3 regions of the Enterococcus sp. UD-01 genome follow, and region 3 is predicted to be linked to each of the others. Evidence: predicted binding sites of a transcription regulator. Region 3 holds the regulator's gene; each other region holds the start of a gene.
What was found. Region 3 encodes NrdR, which represses ribonucleotide reductase genes. Its sites were predicted from a motif close to ACACNATATATNGTGT; they were not measured.

Region 1 (7,184 bases), on a different contig from region 3:
GCGCCAGTGAGTGCATTAAATGCAGTGGTTTTCCCACTATTGGGATTTCCTGTCAGAGCGATATGCATTTCTTCCATGTATTTATCCTTCTTTCTGTACTAAAACCAGCTCAGCCTCATTTTTCCGAAGTGTCAACTCATACCCGCGCAAATTAATTTCAATAGGATCACCTAACGGAGCCATTTTCCGTACCAGTAAATCAACGCCCTTTGTCAGCCCCATGTCCATCAAGCGACGCTTCACAGCACCCTGCCCGTGAATCCCAACTACTTTAGCTTGTTCGCCTACAGACAACTGATCCAATGAAACCCAATTGGCTTCTTCAACATTTTTTTCTACTATTATAATTTGTTTTAAAACAGACAGGTTAATCGCGATTCGACTATTGTGGAGCAAAACAATTCCGTTTTCTCCGGAATGATTCACTAAAACCACTTTCCCCTCAGGCACTAAACCCAAATTGTTCAAATGCTTCTTAGCAAAACCTTCAGCCTGTATTTCTTCGATCGTATAAACCTTGTTCAATTTTGCTTGGGCCAATGTCAACATAGAAATACCTCCTTATTTAAAAGCGGAACAGGCTTGCCCAGCTCTGACAGAAAAATAGGAAATTGAGGATGAGGCGCTCTTCGCCTCATTCACAATTTATCTTTTTTCCGAAGAGCTAGCCTGTGCAGCTGGATAACGTAAAAGCGGAACAGGCTCATCCAGCTCTGACAGAAAAATAGGAAATTGAGGATGAGGCGCTCTTCGCCTCGTTCACAATTTATCTTTTTTCCGAAGAGCTAGCCTGTGCAGCTGGATAACAATGATAATGATCAACACTTTCTTACGAAAGTCTTGTACTGTTCATCATCAGTTCATTGCTTCCACTGTGATTCTCAGCAAAAGCGGAGCAAATCGCTCAATCTTGTAGAAAATTAGGAAATTGGCATTGAAACGCTTTATGTTTCACTGACAATTTATCTTTTTTCCTAAAGATTGATTTGCGCAGCTAGATAACTTAAAAGCGAAATGAGCTCGTCCGACTCTTCTGAAAAAATGATCAACACTTTCTTTGCAAAGGATCAACACTTTCTGCGAAAGTCTTGTACTGTTCATCATCAGTTCAATTCTTTTCACTGTGATTCTCAGCAAGTCTTGTACTGTTCATCATCAGTTCAATTCTTTTCACTGTGTTTCTCAGCAAGTCTTATACCGTTCGTCAACAGCTCATTTCTTTTCACTGTGTTTCTCAGCAGATCCATTCTTTGTTATCTTATTTATAAAAAATATATTCTCAAATTAACTATTAATTGTGAAAAAGTTTCATTATAGACACTGTTGAAATTGATAATCGTTCTCATTAAGTATAACTCTTTGTGAGGGCTAAATCAATATAGTTTCTAGCTATTGGTAAGAAAATAATTAAGCGCTAACAAGGTCGATTTACGTTTAGTGTCTCTCCTTCAAAACAGCCACTATATCTTGTGGTTTTGCTTTTCTAAAATTTACTTCAAAATTTAATAAAAAAATTTTCCAGACGTAAATATCCCCAAAATAGCCGTAAAAATCAAGAGATTACGTGCTTTCATATTTCTTTCAAAAACACTAAACTTGGTATTTAAGTAAAAACAGACCACAATATGTAGTGCCTAAGTGTTGACTTTTTCCCAGAGAGATTTATACTAGTGAATGTAAACTAATTGAGGAGGAATAAAAAATGAACGTAAAAATCTTTTCTAAAAATAATTGTATCCAATGTAAAATGGCAAAACGTTTTTTAAGTGAAAATAATATAGCATTTGAAGAAGTTAATATCGACAATCAGCCGGATGCAATCGACTGGTTAAAAGAACAAGGATTCCAAAGTGTTCCGGTAATTACTTCCGATGCGGCAACTGTTGTAGGCTTCCGTCCCGACCAGTTGAAACAATTGGCTTAATCAATGAAACTTGTTTTTTTTTCAGTCACCGGACAAACCAGACGCTTTATTAAAAAATTGGATTTGCCAGCTTACGAAATTGAGCCTGCGAATCCTTTTTTTGAGATAAATGAGCCTTTTATCCTAATCGTTCCTACTTACGACCAAGAAATCACCGAAGTAGTGAATGATTTTCTTGATTATAAGAGTAATCAAACCTATCTGCTGGGTGTAGCAGGCAGCGGCAATCGTAATTTTGCTGAATTATTTATATACACAGCCAAAGACATAGCACGTGATTATCAGGTACCGCTGCTTTTCGCTTTTGAATTTAGCGGAACCTCTGATGACGTGGAATCCTTTAAGAAAGTAGTGAGTGAACTTGAGCCTAAAAGAAATTAAAGATGTCAGTTACTTTAAACTGAATAATGAAATCAATCGTCCTGTCAACGGACAAATTCCTTTGAACAAGGATAAAGAAGCGTTAGCTGCCTTTTTCAATGAAAATGTACTCCCAAATACAAGAACCTTTAATACCATAGAAGAAAAAATCAATTATCTAATCTCTAATGATTATATTGAAGCTGCATTTATTGAAAAATACTCTATGGCTTTTATTGAAAAATTATACGCTTTTCTTGCAGAACAAAATTTCCAGTTTAAATCATTTATGGCAGCTTACAAGTTTTATTCACAATATGCTCTAAAAAACAATGAAGGAACCGAATACTTAGAAAGCTATGAAGATCGAGTGGCTTTCAATGCTTTGTATTTTGCGGACGGCAATGAAGAACTCGCACTGATTTTGGCAGATGAAATGATTCATCAACGCTATCAGCCGGCGACTCCTTCCTTTTTAAATGCGGGACGCAAACGCCGCGGCGAGCTTGTCTCTTGTTTCTTAATTCAGGTAACGGATGATATGAACAGCATTGGACGTTCAATCAACTCTGCCCTGCAATTATCCAGAATTGGCGGTGGTGTAGGAATTACTTTAGCAAATCTACGTGAAGCCGGTGCACCGATTAAAGGCTACGAAGGAGCTGCCAGCGGTGTCGTTCCAGTCATGAAATTATTCGAAGATAGCTTTAGCTACTCCAATCAATTGGGCCAACGGCAAGGTGCTGGTGTGGTTTACTTGAATGTTTTCCATCCGGATATTGAAATGTTCCTTTCTGCGAAAAAAGAAAATGCCGATGAAAAAATTCGAGTGAAAACATTATCTCTAGGTGTTGTCGTACCGGATAAATTTTATGAGCTTGCACGTAAGAATGAAGATATGTACTTATTTAGTCCTTATAGTGTTGAACGTGAATATGGTGTTCCGTTTTCTTATGTAGACATCACAAAAGAATATGATAATCTGGTCGCTAATCCAAAAATTCGCAAACGTAAAATTAAAGCACGTGATTTGGAAAATGAAATTTCAAAATTACAACAAGAATCTGGTTATCCGTATATCATCAACATTGACACGGCCAACCGCAGCAATCCAGTATATGGAAAAATTATCATGAGTAACCTATGTTCTGAAATTTTACAAGTTCAAACGCCATCTGTCTTAAACGGCAAACAAGAATATGAACAGCTTGGTGTTGATATCAGCTGTAACTTAGGCTCAACCAATATCGTCAACTTAATGGACAGCCCTGATTTCGGCAAATCCGTTCGCGCCATGACACGCGCCTTAACTTTTGTAACAGATGCTTCAGATATTGATGTTGTGCCATCTATCCAAAATGGTAATCGACTAAGCCATACGATTGGTTTAGGGGCGATGGGCTTACACACCTTCTTCGCTAAAAATCATATGGAGTATGGCTCTCAAGATTCACTGGACTTTACGAATGTTTACTTTATGCTTTTAAACTACTGGACATTGGTAGAAAGTAATAATATTGCCAAAGAAGAACAAAAATCCTTCCACAATTTTGAAAAATCTGATTATGCAAATGGTTCTTATTTCGATAAATACATTGAAGGAGATTTCACTCCGCAATCAGAGAAAGTCAAAGAAATTTTCAAGGATATCTTTATTCCTACTGCACAGGATTGGGCTGAATTAAGAGAAGCGGTGAAAAAAGATGGTTTGTATCATCAAAATCGTTTAGCTGTAGCACCAAATGGTTCTATTTCTTATATTAATGATACAAGTGCCAGCATTCATCCAATTACACGCATGATCGAAGAACGCCAAGAGAAAAAAATCGGTAAAATTTATTATCCTGCTCCTTATTTGGCTAATGATACCATTCCTTATTATACATCTGCTTATGATATGGATATGCGTAAGGTGATTGATGTCTATGCAACAGCACAGCAGCACGTAGACCAAGGGATGAGCTTAACACTGTTTATGCGATCTGAAATTCCAGAAGGCCTCTATGAATGGAAAACTACCTCTAAGCAAACAACGCGTGATTTGAATATTTTACGTCACTATGCTTTCCATAAAGGTGTAAAATCAATTTATTACGTACGTACATTTACAGATGATGCTGAAGAAATCGGCAGCAACCAATGCGAAAGTTGTGTGATCTAGTTAGCTTAGAATAGTTTATGAGTTAGTACTAGACATCCTGATATTCATTCAGTTATAGGAGGAAAATACATGGCAACATATTATGAAGCAATCAACTGGAACGCGATTGAAGACGTGATTGATAAATCAACTTGGGAAAAATTAACTGAACAATTCTGGTTAGATACACGGATTCCGTTATCCAACGACTTAGATGACTGGCGGACGCTTTCTGATTTAGAAAAGACAACGGTCGGCTATGTTTTCGGCGGCTTAACGCTACTGGATACTGTGCAGTCTGAGAGCGGAATGGATCAATTAAGAAAAGATATTCGTACACCACACGAAGAAGCTGTATTAAATAATATTCAATTCATGGAATCCGTTCACGCGAAAAGCTATTCTTCCATTTTCAGTACGTTAAATACGAAAAAAGAAATTGATGATATTTTTGAATGGACGAATACAAACGTTTATCTACAAACAAAAGCTGAAAAGATCAATGAAATTTATAAAAACGGTACGGCTTTAGAAAAGAAAATCGCCAGCGTCTTTTTAGAAACTTTCTTGTTCTACTCCGGCTTTTATACACCGCTTTACTATTTAGGAAACAATAAGCTGGCTAACGTCGCTGAAATTATTAAATTAATCATTCGTGACGAATCAGTTCACGGAACCTATATCGGCTATAAATTCCAATTAGGCTTCAACGAACTGTCAGAACCTGAACAAAATGACTTAAAAGATTGGATGTACAATCTTTTATATGAATTATATGAAAATGAAGAACGCTATACAGAAGAATTATATAATGAGCTTGGCTGGACAGAAGAGGTTAAAACCTTCCTGCGTTATAATGCCAACAAAGCGTTAATGAATCTAGGTATGGATCCTTTGTTCCCTGACACAGCGAATGATGTCAATCCAATCGTTATGAACGGAATCTCTACAGGAACCAGCAACCATGATTTCTTCTCCCAAGTCGGTAATGGCTACTTACTAGGTACAGTCGAAGCGATGAACGACGATGACTATTACATCGGTATGGATTAAATCATTATCAATAAAAGGATAAAGTCAATCACTCGATTGGTTTTATCCTTTTTTATTTATTCGTGTTATACTTTTGGAAGACAATACGGTCAATAGGTGGTGACTTATGACAATTTTGCTTTACAAATTTATTCTAGGTGGCTTAGCTGGTAGTATCATCGGCTTTTTTTCTTTGGTTCATCGTATGCTGACCAAATCCGGCGCAGTTGCTGCGGGTCTTTTAGGTGCTTTGATTTGCGGATATGGTCCATGGTCAACCTGGCTAGTCTTGCTGCTATTCTTCGGCAGTTCCGGTGGTATTCATTTACTCACACGGAAGCTAAGCAATCCCTCTGCGACTTCGATTACTGAAAAAGGGCATACGCGCGATGCCTTCCAAGTAACAGCTAATAGCTTGCCGGCCTTGTTTTGTCTGATGCTGTTTTATTACACACAGCAGGAGTTATTTTTAATTGGCTATGTCAGCGGAATTGCCGGTGCAACTGCTGATACTTGGGCTTCTGAAATTGGCACATTAAGTAAACGACCGCCTCGCTCCATCTTAACATTAAAAAAAGTTCCTCCTGGAATTTCAGGTGGTATTTCTCCGTTTGGTTTGGGGGCTACTTTAGCTGGCAGCTTGTTGATAGCAGGTGTTTTCTGGCTTGTGACGGCTGCTTTTTCATATGCTTCCTATCAGATATTACTTATCCCGCTACTATGTGGTTGTATCAATTCTGTCATCGATAGTTTGTTGGGAGCCGCTTTTCAAGTCAAATACCGCTGTAAAATCTGTGGCGCACTGACTGAAAAACGAGTGCACCATCAAGAACCAGCGATTCATATTGCTGGTATTAGCTGGCTAACAAATGATTGGGTGAATTTTTTCAGCGGTGTCATAACGATAATATTCTGCTTCTTCCTTGGATTATTAATACTATAAAAGGTAAGGTCAAAAGGGGGCGTGAGACAAAAGTAAATAACACTTTTGCTTCACGCTCTAAGTACGAATAAACGGTGGCCAAAAGTCAGGTTCTTCGACAATTTCATAAAATCCGACCAATATAAAAAGCATATTGGTCGTCTTTTACTCCAATTGCTCGAACCTAAACGACTTTTGGCTCAACCTCTTTTGCTCTCACCTTTGTTTGTGTTATATTGTGCTTCATTAGATACTAACCAGACGCAGCTTAGTAATGTTTTTATGAATGGATAAATCTTCTATGACTTCCGCATAGGTCATTCCTTTGGGCAAGTCAATCGTATAAATATTGGTGTAGATTTGAGTATCTTCTGTTAAAACGACACTAAAATTGACATCTTCAATTTCGATTTTATGTTCATCAAAATATTGATTAATGAATTCTTTGGTTTCTTTTTTATGGATATAGCGAATTTCCAGCTTTTTTGTAGTTGGTACATGAATAATTTTTTTCACCAAGGTTAAAGCGATAATAACGCCAACCGCACTGGTAATCGCAATCGCATAATAGCCCATGCCAATTGAAATACCTAAGCCCGCCGCTGCCCATAATGAAGCGGCCGTTGTAAGACCTGTCACAGATTGCTTAGTGACAATAATTGTTCCAGCACCAAGGAAACCAATGCCGCTGACTACTTGAGCAATTAGCCGTGCCTGATCTGAACGAATAACGCCGGTAAGTTCTGGATGGTTGACGGCATCCTGTAAGGCACTGGCAGCGATTTCAACTTGAACCAGCGCAATAA
Region 2 (7,184 bases), on a different contig from region 3:
TTTTTTGGAAGAGCAACAAATTGAGATTCATGCCTATCAGGATAGTCATTTGCATGGCGCAAGAGAAATAGAGAAGCCGACTGGCGGAAGCTATCATGTTTTTACACCTTATTTTAAAAAATGGCTGCTGCGTTCAAAACGTCCTTATCGTCAAACAGCAGACATTCAGCGAGTCTTTCGGCAGCTGTCTGCTCCACTTTTTATGGAGGGAGCTGCTGCGTTTCAAAATATAATGAACAAAGTGCAGCTACCATTTTCCTATATTTGTGGTGAAGCGGCGGCAAACGCTTGTCTAGAACGGTTCATTTTAGAAGGTTTAGCGGATTATGAAAAAAATCGTGATTATCCTTTTGTTGATGGTACAAGTAAGCTTTCCCAATTTTTAAGGACTGGAGAGCTTTCTATCCGACAGGTTTGGCAGGCAATAATGGCGCAGCCGGATTCTGAGGGCAAACAAACTTTTATTAAAGAACTGTGCTGGCGTGATTTTTATAATATGATTTACAATGAGTACCCTCAGCAAAAAACGCAGGAAATTAAAGAGAATTTTCAACAATTAAATTGGCGGTATGATCAAGAACAGTTTCAACGCTGGCAGGAAGGGCGGACGGGGTATCCGATTGTAGATGCAGCGATGCGTCAGCTGAATCAGACTGGCTGGATGCACAATCGTTTAAGAATGATTACGGCCTCCTTTTTAACAAAAGATTTACTGATTAATTGGCGCTTAGGGGAAGCTTATTTTCAAAAGCAGCTTATTGATTATGATGCGGCTAGTAACATTGGCGGCTGGCAATGGGCTGCTTCTACCGGAACAGATGCAGTTCCGTATTTTCGAGTTTTTAATCCGACACTTCAGGGAAAACGATTTGATCCAAAAGGGGAATTTATTAAAAAGTATGTTCCAGAGTTACGACAGGTACCATTGCCATACCTTCATGAGCCAAGTACTTTACCGAAGGAACTGCAGGAAGCGTTACAATTAGCTTATCCAAAGCCGATCGTTGAGCATAGTCAGCAGCGAGCGAAAGTTTTGGCTTTTTATAAAGAATTTTCATAAAAAAGCACACCAGACAACAAAAGAACAAAGTTGCCTAGTGTGTATTTTTATTTAGATTAACGCTGATTTTTTTATTTGTTCAAAGGATTGTTCAGCATCGTGGCATTTATCCCAAATGACCACTTCGCCTTGTTGAAGCGATTTTTTTACATCAATAATTCGCTGATTGCTGCTACCTCTAAACTGCAAATTTAAATTTCTTTTAGAAAGCTCAAATCGGCCATCAACTAAAATATCGATTTTATTCAACAATTCCAATTTATCCGGCGAATCCAATAATAATTCTTCAAATGTATAACCAGTCCACGACCAGATATCTTTTTTAGCACCGAATTCTTGATGGACGCGGTCAACGACGGTTAAGCAAACATGTGTATTTAAAAAAGGCTCTCCACCTAAAAGTGTCAATCCTTGAACATAATCATGGGAAAGATCTTCAATAATTTTATCTTCCAATTCTTTGGTAAATGGTTTTCCATAGTGAAAATTTTGTACAGCTTGATTAAAACAGCCTTCGCAGGCAAATAAACAGCCGCTAACGTAAAGACTATTTCTGACTCCTTCACCGTCAACAAAGTTAAAGGCTTTGTAATCAGCAATATAATCTTTGCTGAAGTCTTCCGCCAACCATTCTTTTGGTTTTGGATTTCTCATAATATCATCCTTTCAAATAAAACAACGCCGATAGAAGTTCATTTGCTGTGAAACACAGCGAAAGAATTGAGCTGATGATGAACAGTACAAGACTTGCTGAGAATCACAGTGAATAAAAATGAACTGATGATGAACAGTACAAGACTTTCATAGAAAGTGTTGAACATTTTTTCTCAAGACTAAACGGCTCATTCCGCTTTTTACTAATCCAGCTACATGAGCCAGCCTTTCGGGAAAAAGATAAAAATAGTTTGTGGCAAAAAGCGCCACAATCGATTTTTCCTATTTTCCTGTCAAGGCTAAACGGCTCATTCCGCTTTTTACTAATCCAGCTGCACAGGCTAGCTCTTCGGAAAAAAGATAAATTGTGAACGAGGCGAAGAGCGCCTCATCCTCAATTTCCTATTTTGCTGAGAATCACAGCGAAAGAAATTGAGCTGATGATGAACAGTACAAGACTTTCGTAGAAAGTGTTGAACATTTCCTAAGAGCTGAACGAGCCTGTTCTGCTTTCTATCAATCCAGCTGCATGAGCCAGCCTTTCGGGAAAAAGATAAAAATGGTTTGTGGTAAAAAGCGCCACAATCGATTTTTCCTATTTTCCTGTCAAGGCTAAACGGCTCATTCCGCTTTCTATTTCATATGTTTTACTCTCGAAGAGATTTCTTTATGGCGGCCGTGTACCATTGGTCTTGCTTGGGGGTTGCCTAGGTAGCCGCAGGTGCGTTTGACAACGTCGCATGATTTTGGATCGTGATTGCCGCATTGTGGGCATTCGAAGCCGCGTTCTGTCGGATTGAAGTCACCTTCAAAGCCGCATTCGTAGCAGTGATCGATTGGCGTATTTGTACCTAGATAGCCTACTTTGTCATAGGCATAATCCCAAACAGTTTCTAAAGCCTTTGGATTTTGTTGTAGGACTGGGTATTCACAATAGTGAATAAAGCCACCGGAACAATAAGCCGGATAATCTTTTTCAAAATCTAATTTTTCAAACGGCGTTGGATTTTTACGCACATCATAGTGGAAGCTGTTTGTGTAATATTCTTTATCCGTAATATTTTCTACGATACCGAATTTTTCCGTATCTAAACGACAGAAGCGGTCTGTTAAGCTTTCACTTGGTGTTGAGTACACACTGAAATGATAGCCATAGTCGTTGCCCCATTTGTCTGCATGTGCTTTTAGATCTTTCAAAATAGCCAAAGTAAATTCTTTCGCTTCAGGATTTGTTTCCCATTCACCGCCGTAAAAGGCAGAAGCAACTTCATATAAACCGATATAGCCTAGAGAAACTGTTGCACGCTTGTTTTTGAATAGTTCATTTACAGATTCTTTTCTGGATAAACGTTTGCCGAAAGCGCCGTACATATAAAGAATAGGGGCATTTGCCGGAGTAGCTTCTTTACAGCGTTCTACACGATAAACCAAGGCATCTTTCATAATATCCAAACGAGCCGCTAATAATGACCAGAATTTTTCAATATCACCTTGGGCTTCCATTGCGATTCTTGGTAGGTTTAGTGTAACAACACCTAAGTTCATACGACCAACATTGACTTCCGTGCCATTTTCGTCTTTCCAGCCTTGTAAAAATGAACGGCAGCCCATTGGGACTTTGAAGCTTCCTGTTAATTCTACAATTTTGTCGTAGTTTAAAATATCTGGATACATGCGTTTTGTTGCACATTCTAAAGCTAATTGTTTTACATCATAGTTAGGATCGGTGGCGTTTAAATTGACACCGTCTTTTAATGTGAAAATTAACTTTGGAAAAATGGCGGTTCTTTTTTCGCTACCAAGACCGTTGATTCTGATTTGTAAAATCGCTTTTTGGATTTCGCGTTCAAACCAGTTTAAGCCTAAACCAAAGCCTAGTGATGTAAAGGGTGTTTGACCATTCGAGGTGAATAATGTATTGATTTCGTATTCTAGACTTTGCATCGCATCGAAAATATCTTTTTGTGTTTTCGCTTTTGCGTATTCTTCTTGACGCTTTTCGTCTTCAATCCATTCCTTGGCATCAATTAAATGCTTGTCGTAATTCAATTTTGCAAAAGGTGCGAGTAATTCATCCACGCGATCAGCAGAACAGCCGCCATATTGGCTAGATGCAACATTGGCGATAATTTGCGAAATTTGTGCGGTTGCTGTTTGAATGGATTTTGGTGATTCGACTTCGGCATTACCGATTTTAAAGCCATTATTTAACATACCTTTAAAGTCAATCAGACAGCAGTTCGTCATTGGCGTGTAAGGATGATAATCAAGGTCATGATAATGAATATCTCCTTTTTGGTGCGCGTTGGCTACATGAGGAGGTAGCATTTTCAAACCAATTGATTTACCAACGATACCGGCCGTTAAATCACGTTGCGTGTTGAAAACATCGCTGTCCTTGTTGGCATTTTCATTGACCACTGTTTGATCCTTATTGATTAACTTACTGATGGTAAAGTTAATATCGGTTGCTTTGCTGCGTTCAAAGTCCCGACGTGTGCGGTAATTAATATACTCTTCAGCCAGTTCATATTCGTTTTTCGTCAGTAAAATATGCTCGACAATATTTTGAATTTCATAGATTTTAACATTTTCCGTAAACCGGTCGGAAATTTCCTGATCGATTCTTTCGACAATCTCTTGAATGCGTTCGTGAGCCAGCGGATCCAAAGAACCATGAATTTTTTGTTCAGCTTTGATCAAGGCGTCATAGATTTTCTGGTCATCAAAATCAACTAAGCGTCCATCCCTTTTAACGATTTTCATAGTGTGCAGGCTTGAATTTTGTGAATTCATTTTAACGCCTGCTTGTTTTATTTCCATCATACTATCCAGCTCCTCATATGTTTTTTCCTTCACTATCATAAAACAATTCCAGAAATCTTTCAACTATATGTAGTGTCAAATTTAATTTTTTTAGCTTATTAATAACTACATATAGTGTTTCGTGAGAATGAAAATTTATTGAAAGCAACTCGTAACAAGCTTTGTAGAATTCATCACAAAAATTTAATGACAAAAAGAGTGAAAGAATTTTTTTTATTATTACCGAATTGTAAGAAGAAACGATGTTCAGTTTTTAAAAATCTTGGTAGAATGAGAGCAATGAATAAGATGGAGAGAAGACAATGAAAAAAATTTTAGAAGTGGATCACTTAAGCAAGTCTTATGGTTATAGAAATAATAAAGTCCAAGTGTTGAATAATCTCTCTTTTTCTGTCGATCAAGGGGAGTTTGTAGGGATTATGGGCCCCAGTGGAGCAGGAAAATCTACGTTGTTGAATACTATTTCCACTATTTCTTTACCGACAACAGGAACTGTTCGTATTGATGGACAGGATATTTTAAAGATGAGAGATAATCAGATCAGTGATTTTCGCCGGAAAAATTTAGGCTTCATTTTTCAGGATTTTAATTTAATGGATACGTTAAATGTGAAGGACAATATTTTGTTGCCTTTGGCTATTGATCGAATGCCTGTAGCAGAGATGGAGGCGCGTTTACTTCATGTGTCACGTATTTTGGGCATCGAGCAGCTCTTAGATGCTTATCCTAATGCGATATCTGTTGGCCAAAAGCAGCGAGTTGCAGCAGCACGAGCGTTGGTTACTAAGCCTAAAATTATTTTTGCAGATGAACCGACAGGCGCGCTGGATTCTAAATCCGCTGCAGAGCTACTTCATTATATGACGAATATGAATATTCAAGATGATGCGACGATTATGATGGTTACGCATGATCCCTATACCGCTAGTTATTGTAATCGGATTTTATTTATTAAGGATGGCGTGATTTTTTCTGAAGTTGTGCGTCAAGGCTCTAGAAAAGAATTTTTCAATCGCGTAATTGATATGCAGGCAACGATTGGCGGAGGTGGTCGTGCAAATGATTTTTAATTTGTCTTGGAAAAATTTCAAAGGACAATTTCTTAATTACTTTGTCTATTTTGTCAGCATGACATTTGCAGTAATCGTCTACTATTGTTTCAGTGCTATTACGTACAATCGGGCATTAGTAAAGCGCGTAGGGCAGGAAATCCATATTAGCGGAGCCATGAATTTCGGCGGTATTTTGCTTATTATTATGGTGTTAGGGTTTATGCTTGCGGCGAATCATTTCTTTCTATTGAAAAGAAGACGGGAGATTGATTTGTACCATTTGTTCGGCATGCGGAAAAGTCAGATTTCTTTGTTGTTTTTTATGGAAACCTTGATTATTGGCGCAGCTTCCCTTGTCGTTGGTATTATCTTTGGGGTGATTTTCTCAAAACTGTTTTCGATGATTTTGGCTAAAGCGATGTTTTTAAAGGTGGAAAGCCTATTTTCCATTTCGTTTCCATCCATGATGCAAACGGCGCTGATCTTTGTCTTTATGCTGTTAATTGTTTCTTTTCGCAGCACCTGGACGATTTATCGCTATCGTGTCACTAGTTTAACCAAAAATGTTGAGGAACGAATGATTGAATCAAAAAAGTTATCAAAGCTATCCTTTTTTTGGGCAGTTTTAGGGATTGTGTTGATTTTAACCGGCTATCTTTTGTCTTATTATGTGATGCCGTTTGCTGTGTCTTTGAATAAGGCTCTAGGAAGTTTCACTGGCATATTACTGGCTCCGTTATTGATTATGCTGATATGTATGGTAGGAACCTATTTATTTTTTAAATATACGATTTATTTAATTGTCTATCTTATTGAAAAAAATCGTTCCAGCTACTATCGTAATTTGCATATGCTGGCTTTAGGGAATACAAAATTTCATATAAAGAAAAGTGGACGGACCTTGTCTACAATTACTATTTTTATTGCCGTTGCGCTTGGGATGATTGGTGGTTCTGCTTCTTTATATACTCTTGGTATGAATTCTGTGAAAGTTACTGCGCCCACCGATTTTATTGTTTCCGAGGACACTGTGAACAAGCTGAAGAAAAAAATTGAAGCGGAACCTAATACCGTCATTGATTCATCCGTCACATTGAAATTTAAGTTGACGGGTAGCAGGTTTCATTTTAAAATTGGTCAGGAACAAAAGGAAAGCTCCTTGAGTCCTATTAATCTGATTGCTTTGTCCAATTATAGGGAATATCAACGGATAAATCCTTATTTAAAAGATATTCAGATTACTCATGAGCAGGAGGCTGTTACTCTAGATAGTCTCCAAAATATTTTAAGCGGCTTTGTCCGCTATGATTCTGTCTTTGATCTGCAAGGTGGTCAAAAGCTGATTGTGAAAGAAACGAAGCCGGATTATTTAGGTCAGGATTTGATGCGGTATATGATGCCGACGTTGGTGGTTTCCGATGCACTGTATCAACGAATCGATACTGGGCTTACGTATAATTTAACGGCCTTTAACGTACAAACCTCGGATGAAGAAGCTTTAACTAACTTTTTGGCTGAATCGATTAAGCCTAACTGGACATCGCCGATTTATTATCGTTACCAGTGGATAGATAATCAGGTGAGCGGCTATA
Region 3 (7,184 bases):
ATGCGGGTCTTTGGTATTGAAAATCCGGAAGATGTTACGCCGAACATGCGTCGTCAGGCTAAGGCAGTTAACTTCGGCATTGTTTACGGAATTAGTGATTACGGCTTATCGCAAAATTTGGGCATCACGAGAAAGCAAGCACAGGAATACATTGATACGTATTTTGAAAAATATCCTGGCGTCAAACAATACATGGAAGAAATCGTTCGTGAAGCTAAAGATAAGGGCTATGTTGAAACACTTTACCATCGCCGTCGCTATCTGCCGGATATTAATTCTCGCAACTATAATTTGCGTTCGTTTGCGGAGCGTACCGCCATTAATACGCCAATTCAAGGGAGTGCGGCCGACATATTAAAAATCGCAATGATTAATATGGCACAGCGACTTAAAGAAGAAAACCTGCAGGCAACAATGCTGCTGCAAGTTCACGATGAGCTTGTTTTTGAAGCACCAAAAGCTGAATTAGAGCGATTAAACGAGCTAGTGAAAGATGTGATGGAAAATGCCGTTTCTCTTCAAGTACCGCTGATTACAGACAGCAGCTGGGGCGAAACTTGGTATGAAGCAAAATAGATAACAAAAATGGAAAAGACTGAAAAACCAAAAGTTGCTGCAATGTTTCTGTGGTTCAAGCAGTCTTTTTCTGCTAAGGAGATGAAAAAATGCCTGAACTACCGGAAGTAGAAACTGTCAGAAAAGGGCTGGAACGTTTAGTCGTAGGAAAAACCATACAAGAGGTAACCGTCCTTTGGGCAAAAATTATTGAAACACCGGAAATAGAACTATTCGAACATCAACTAATCGGCCAAACCATTCAGAAAATGGAGCGTCGCGGGAAATTTTTAATATTTAAATTGACAGACTTTGATTTGATTTCTCATCTGCGAATGGAAGGAAAGTATGAAGTCCATGAAAAAGATGACGAGCGCACGAAGCATACTCATGTTATTTTTACGTTTACAGATGGTACTCAGCTGCGCTATTTAGACGTAAGGAAATTTGGTCGTATGGTGTTAGTTGAAAAGGATCAAGGACAAAATTACAAAGGGATTTTAGCGCTCGGACCAGAACCGATTCCAGCAGCTTTCAAGTTAGCTGACTTTCGTTTAGGGCTAAAAAAACATCATAAGGCGATTAAACCACTGCTACTGGATCAACGACTAGTGACGGGACTAGGTAATATCTACGTAGATGAAGCGCTATGGGAAGCTAAAATACATCCGGAGCAGCCGGCAGATTCACTAAAAAATAAAGAAGTTGAAACCTTGTATTATGCGATTATTGATGTGCTTGCCCGCGCAGTAGAGGCAGGTGGAACAACCATTCGCAGTTATTTAAATGCCTTGGGTGAAGCCGGTAAGTTTCAAATTATGCTGAATGTTTATGGCCAAACCAACCAGCCTTGCCCGCGCTGTGGCACACCTATTCAAAAAATCAAAGTGGCTCAAAGAGGGACGCATTTTTGTCCTACTTGTCAAACCCTAAAAGGGAGGAAATAGGTTATGAGCATGGTTTTAGGTCTGACCGGTGGGATTGCGACTGGCAAAAGCACTGTCAGCCAAGTATTCAAAGAGGCTGGCTTTCCGATTATTGACGGGGATCTTATCGCAAGAGAAATAGTAGAACCCGGACAACCGGCTTTAAAAGAAATTGCCGCTGCTTTCGGCTCTCAAATGATTGATGCTAAGGGAAGTTTAAATCGCAAAAAACTTGGTAAAATCATTTTTAACGATTCTACGAAAAGGGTGCAGCTAAACAAAATCATGTCGCCTTATTTGCGTAAAGCGATTTTGGCTGAATTAGAGCAGAAAAAGCAACAAGCTCCTTTGGTAGTCCTTGATATCCCCTTACTTTATGAAGGCGGCTACGAGCAATTTGTTGATCAAGTTGCTGTTGTTTACGTTCCAGAAAAAATTCAGCTGCAGCGCTTGATACAGCGCGACCAATTAACAGCAAAAGAGGCACAGCAGCGAATCAACAGTCAATGGCCGATCGAACAAAAGAAACAGCTGGCTGAGATTGTTTTCGACAACCAAGGAACAAAGGAAGAAACAAAAAATGTCGTAAAAGAATGGCTGACGCTTAATCATTTCAATCATGCTTAAAAATTGCATAAAAATGTTTAGAATCGCTTTCTTCTCTTTGAAAAAATGAATGAATAATTGAACAAAAACGTTATTAAATGAATCGTAAACAATTGCAAGAAATTCCTTTAAAAGTAACACTTTAAGTCTGGTTTCTGAAGCATTTCATGTTATAATACTAATACATACGATGAATACATATCCAAATGTATGAAAATGAAATTATCAGATAAAAAGAGGTGAACACTATGCGTTGTCCAAGATGTCATCACAATAATTCACGCGTCATTGACAGTCGTCAGGCTGATGATGGACGTGCAATCCGTCGGCGGAGAGAGTGTGAAAACTGTAATTATCGTTTTACTACTTTTGAACGAATCGAAGCAACACCATTACTGGTTATTAAGAAAAATGGTGATCGTGAAGAATTTAATAGAGAAAAAATCCTACGTGGTCTGATCCGCTCAGCTGAAAAAAGACCTGTTGCTATGGAACAAATGGAACAAATTGTTGATAATGTTGAAAATCGTATTCGCAGCTTAGGAGAAAATGAAGTTTCGTCTACACTAATTGGCGAATATGTTATGGAAGATTTAGTTAATCTGGATGAGATTGCTTATATCCGCTTTGCTAGTGTCTATCGCCAGTTTAAAGATATGAGTGTGTTCTTAAAAGAATTACAGGATATTGTTGAAAAAGCTAAAAATGAACAATCTTAAACAAAAAAGGGGGTCTTTCCATGAAAGACACTTGGAAAGAAATCCTGCCTAAAACTATATTTAAAGCGATTATCTGTTCACCGCTGTCTGATTTAGAAAAAGAAATAGTAGTCCAACTATATCAGCCTATCATTGGTGCAACGGCATTTAGCTTATATTTAACCTTACTGTCGGAAATTAAACCTGCAACAAATCAAAGTGAAGAATTGCTTCATGCGGATTTGGTGATGCTTTTGGATTGTAGTTTACCACAAGTGCTAACTGCCAGAAGAAAGCTGGAAGGCATCGGTTTATTAGATACATTTGTTAAAGACGATCCTCAATTAGGGACTGTCTATGTATATCGCTTAAACGCACCAGAATCAGCGGAACGTTTCTTCAAAGATGAGATTTTAAGTATTACCTTGTTGAATCGAATTGGTCAAAGAAAATTTGATTTGTTATTGGATTGCTTTAAGCCAAAGTTTCTTAAGCTTACTGGGTATGAAAATATTTCGGCAAGTTTCAAAGAGGTATATCTTTTCAAAGAAGAACAAATTATTGCAGAAGCTGAATTATTAGCAGACATTCAGCGGAATTTCGATGATCCCAGACCCAAGCAGCCTTTAGCGATTGAATCCACGACGTTCGACTGGGCGTTGTTTTCCGAACAATTAAACAAGCTGGGTATTCGTTTACCGGAGGATTCTAAGTCAGTGAAAAATATGATTTTCCTTTTTCACGAAAGCTATGGCATTGATGAGCTGGAGATGGTGAATTTTGCTTCCAAGTCCTTTGATTATTACACGAGTGAGCTGGACGGTAAAGAGCTGAAAAAGCAAATTGATGCTGTTTATTATCCTAAAAAAAGACAAAATGAAGCGACAAGCTTATATGTGAATCCTGCTCTTTCAAAAGACGATCAGCAAACCTATCGGTACAATAGTCTGAAAAAGCTTTCTGGATTTTCTGATAAGGATATTCAAGTCATCATGGATTGTGAAAGACTGGCTCCTGAACAGTATTTAAGCGCATTAAAAGAAGCTGTCAGCGGTTTTCCAACGAACATTGAGAAATACAACGTCCGCTTTTTAATTGAGCATTCCAAATTGCCCAATAGCGTGATTAACATGCTGATTTATTATGTTTGCTACATTGAAAAGAAGCCTGTATTAGAATCAGAGCATTTAAATAAAATTGCCAATGACTGGGCACGTAAACAAATCACGGCACCCGAAGAAGCCATGATTTACGTTAAGGAGCGCTCAGAAAAAAGCAAGCAGCAGCCAAAAAAATCTTCCTTTAGTAATCGCAATACCCGCAAGGAAGTACTGCCGGATTGGCTGGATAAGCCAAGCGAAGAGCAGACGCTTTCACAGGAAGAGCAAGCCAAATTACGTGAACGCATCAACAAATTAACAGGGAAGAGTGGTGATCAATAATGGAAGATGTCGGCAAAGAATTTACGAAAATGATTCAAAATAGGGATTATACTGAGCGTTATCAGGATTTAATGGCAAAAGTTCTACAGGATAGTGATGTACAAGCCTTTATTTCTGAAAACAGAGAACGATTAACAGATGAAGATATTCAAAAAAGCTATGCCAAGCTTTATGAATTCGTTCAAGAAAAGCGCAAATTCCAATTAAATGATCCCACGATGATTGCTCCCGGATATGAGCCGCGTTTGGCTATGAACTTTCATTATATTGACGTAACGTATATTCCAACAGAAGCATTAATTGCGAAGCAGCGTGAAGAAGAAATTCGTAAGCGTGTGAAAGCTATGGATATGCCTAAAGATATTAAAGAAGCTACGTTGGATCGTTTCGATTTATCCTCTGAAGGCAGAGTGCGTGCGTTATCAGAAGCATCTGACTTTCTGGAAAACTATCCGACTGCACCGAAGGAATTTCACAAAGGTCTGTATTTAGTTGGTCAGTTCGGTGTAGGCAAATCCTTCTTGTTGGGAGCAATTGCTAATGCCTTGGCTGAAAAAGGTTTTACGACCACTATTGTACATTTTCCAACGTTTTCGGTTGAAATGAAGCAGGCAATAGGCAAAGATCAGGTCGGTGAAAAGCTGGATGCTGTGAAGAAGTCACCGGTGTTGATGATTGATGACATTGGTGCCGAATCAATGACCAGCTGGATTCGCGATGATGTATTGAGTGTTATTTTACAATATAGAATGCAAGAACAGCTGCCGACATTTTTCTCTTCTAATTTGAAGATGAAGGAGTTAGAAGCCCATTTGACTGTTAGTCAGCGCGGAGATGAAGAACCGTTAAAAGCACGCCGCATTATGGAACGTATTCGTTATTTATCTAAAGAAATCATTATGATCGGAAACGATCGTCGAAACGGCTAAAGGTCGAGGCAGAAGTACATGCTACTTTTGTCTCTGCCTTTTTTTTAAAATAAGCCAAAGCAGCGTTATAATTAGTTGCGTAAAATAGCAGAAGTTGTATCATGATAGTTAAAGATATCTGTTGTTTTTGTTTGACCTTAATTGACCAATGGTATATAATAAATTCATAAGGTCAAAAAAGATCAAACTTTATTCCTTGAAAAAATCAGTCGTAGGATGGAAGCCTGTAACGGCTTTTTCATAGTATGATAAACAGGATAACGAGTGGAAACAAAGTATGCATAATGCTATCAACTTTTTTAGGAGGTATGAGCATGAATAGTGAAAAAATGACAACTACATTACAAGAGGCGATTGCTGAAGCCCAGCAAATTGCCATTACAAGACATCATCAAGAAATTGACATTGCTCATTTATGGAAAATATTTTTACAGCCAAATCACTTTGGTCGTAATTTTTATACAGATGCTGGTGTGGATGTAGAAGCCTTTGAACGTGAGGTCGATCAAGCGCTGGATGAATATCCTAGTGTCAGCGGGAATGTCCAGTACGGTCAAACTATGAGCCAGAATTTGTTTAACTTATTAAATGAAGCAGACAAATTAAGAGAAGCTTTTCAAGATGAATTTTTAGCGACAGAAATCGTTATTCTAGCGCTAATGAAACTGAAAAATTATCGGTTAACCAAATATTTAACCAGTATCGGCATCAATGAAAAGGAATTACGAAAAAATATTGAAGCAATCAGAGGAGGGGATCGCGTGACTTCTCAAAATCAGGAAGAACAATATAAAGCCTTGGAAAAATACGGCGTGGATTTGGTACAGCAGGTCAAAAGTGGGAAGCAAGACCCGATTATCGGTAGGGATGAAGAGATTCGTGATGTGATTCGCATTTTATCTCGTAAAACAAAAAATAATCCGGTTCTAATTGGTGAGCCTGGTGTTGGTAAAACTGCCATCGTCGAAGGCTTGGCCCAACGAATTGTCCGAAAAGACGTTCCGGAAAACCTTAAAGATAAAACCATTTTCTCCTTGGATATGGGGGCTTTAATCGCCGGAGCGAAATTCCGTGGTGAGTTCGAAGAACGGCTAAAAGCGGTATTAAAAGAAGTGAAAAAAAGTGATGGACGAATTATTTTGTTCATTGATGAAATTCACAATATTGTCGGTGCAGGCAAAACAGAAGGCAGCATGGATGCCGGTAACTTATTGAAACCAATGCTGGCTCGTGGTGAATTGCATTTAATTGGTGCCACAACATTAGATGAATATCGTCAATACATGGAAAAGGACAAAGCGTTGGAGCGCCGTTTCCAAAAGGTTCTGGTAAAAGAGCCAACAGTTGAAGATACAATTAGTATTTTGCGTGGCTTGAAAGAACGCTTTGAAATTCACCACAGTGTAAACATTCACGATAATGCCTTAGTAGCAGCGGCAACTTTGTCCGACCGCTATATAACAGATCGTTTCTTACCAGATAAAGCCATTGATTTAGTCGATGAAGCCAGTGCGACGATTCGTGTGGAAATGAATTCCATGCCGACTGAGCTAGATCAAGTAACAAGACGTTTAATGCAGCTTGAAATTGAAGAAGCAGCGCTGAAAAAGGAATCGGACGATGCCAGCAAAAAACGCTTGAATAATTTGCAGGAAGAGCTGGCTGATCTGCGCGAAGAAGCCAATGCTTTAAAAATGCAGTGGGAAACGGAAAAAGAAGAAGTTAACGCCGTCAGCAATAAGCGTGGAGAAATTGATAAGGCGAAGCATGAACTAGAAGATGCTGAAAATAACTATGATTTAGAGCGAGCTGCAGTGTTACGCCACGGAACGATTCCGCAATTAGAGCAGGAGTTAAAACAACTCGAAGCAAAAACTGATAAGGACAGTATTAAAATGGTACAGGAAGCTGTCACAGAAAATGAAATTGCTCAAGTTGTTGGGCGTCTAACAGGGATTCCAGTGACGAAACTAGTTGAAGGCGAACGGGAAAAATTAATGAAATTGAACGAAACTTTGCATAAACGTG

Region 1: a site for NrdR is predicted at 1,458-1,473, ahead of nrdH (glutaredoxin-like protein NrdH). Genes of this name have one in related genera too.
Region 2: a site for NrdR is predicted at 4,601-4,616, ahead of nrdD (anaerobic ribonucleoside-triphosphate reductase). Genes of this name have one in related genera too.

Annotation. Positions count from the first base shown of each region.
Region 1 covers NZ_JBIYEU010000012.1:10,028-17,211, forward strand. The annotation lists gene feoB (ferrous iron transport protein B) at 1-77, opposite strand, end outside; gene ABH902_RS10630 (ferrous iron transport protein A) at 82-549, opposite strand; gene nrdH (glutaredoxin-like protein NrdH) at 1,703-1,924, shown strand; gene nrdI (class Ib ribonucleoside-diphosphate reductase assembly flavoprotein NrdI) at 1,928-2,305, shown strand; gene nrdE (class 1b ribonucleoside-diphosphate reductase subunit alpha) at 2,286-4,445, shown strand; gene nrdF (class 1b ribonucleoside-diphosphate reductase subunit beta) at 4,515-5,477, shown strand; gene ABH902_RS10655 (DUF92 domain-containing protein) at 5,584-6,399, shown strand; gene ABH902_RS10660 (MgtC/SapB family protein) at 6,625-7,184, opposite strand, start outside.
Region 2 covers NZ_JBIYEU010000006.1:58,146-65,329, reverse strand. The annotation lists gene ABH902_RS07165 (cryptochrome/photolyase family protein) at 1-1,060, shown strand, start outside; gene nrdG (anaerobic ribonucleoside-triphosphate reductase activating protein) at 1,112-1,714, opposite strand; gene nrdD (anaerobic ribonucleoside-triphosphate reductase) at 2,348-4,540, opposite strand; gene ABH902_RS07150 (ABC transporter ATP-binding protein) at 4,843-5,610, shown strand; gene ABH902_RS07145 (FtsX-like permease family protein) at 5,600-7,184, shown strand, end outside.
Region 3 covers NZ_JBIYEU010000014.1:17,838-25,021, reverse strand. The annotation lists gene polA (DNA polymerase I) at 1-576, shown strand, start outside; gene mutM (DNA-formamidopyrimidine glycosylase) at 666-1,502, shown strand; gene coaE (dephospho-CoA kinase) at 1,506-2,108, shown strand; gene nrdR (transcriptional regulator NrdR) at 2,336-2,806, shown strand; gene ABH902_RS11590 (replication initiation and membrane attachment family protein) at 2,827-4,227, shown strand; gene dnaI (primosomal protein DnaI) at 4,227-5,156, shown strand; gene clpB (ATP-dependent chaperone ClpB) at 5,471-7,184, shown strand, end outside.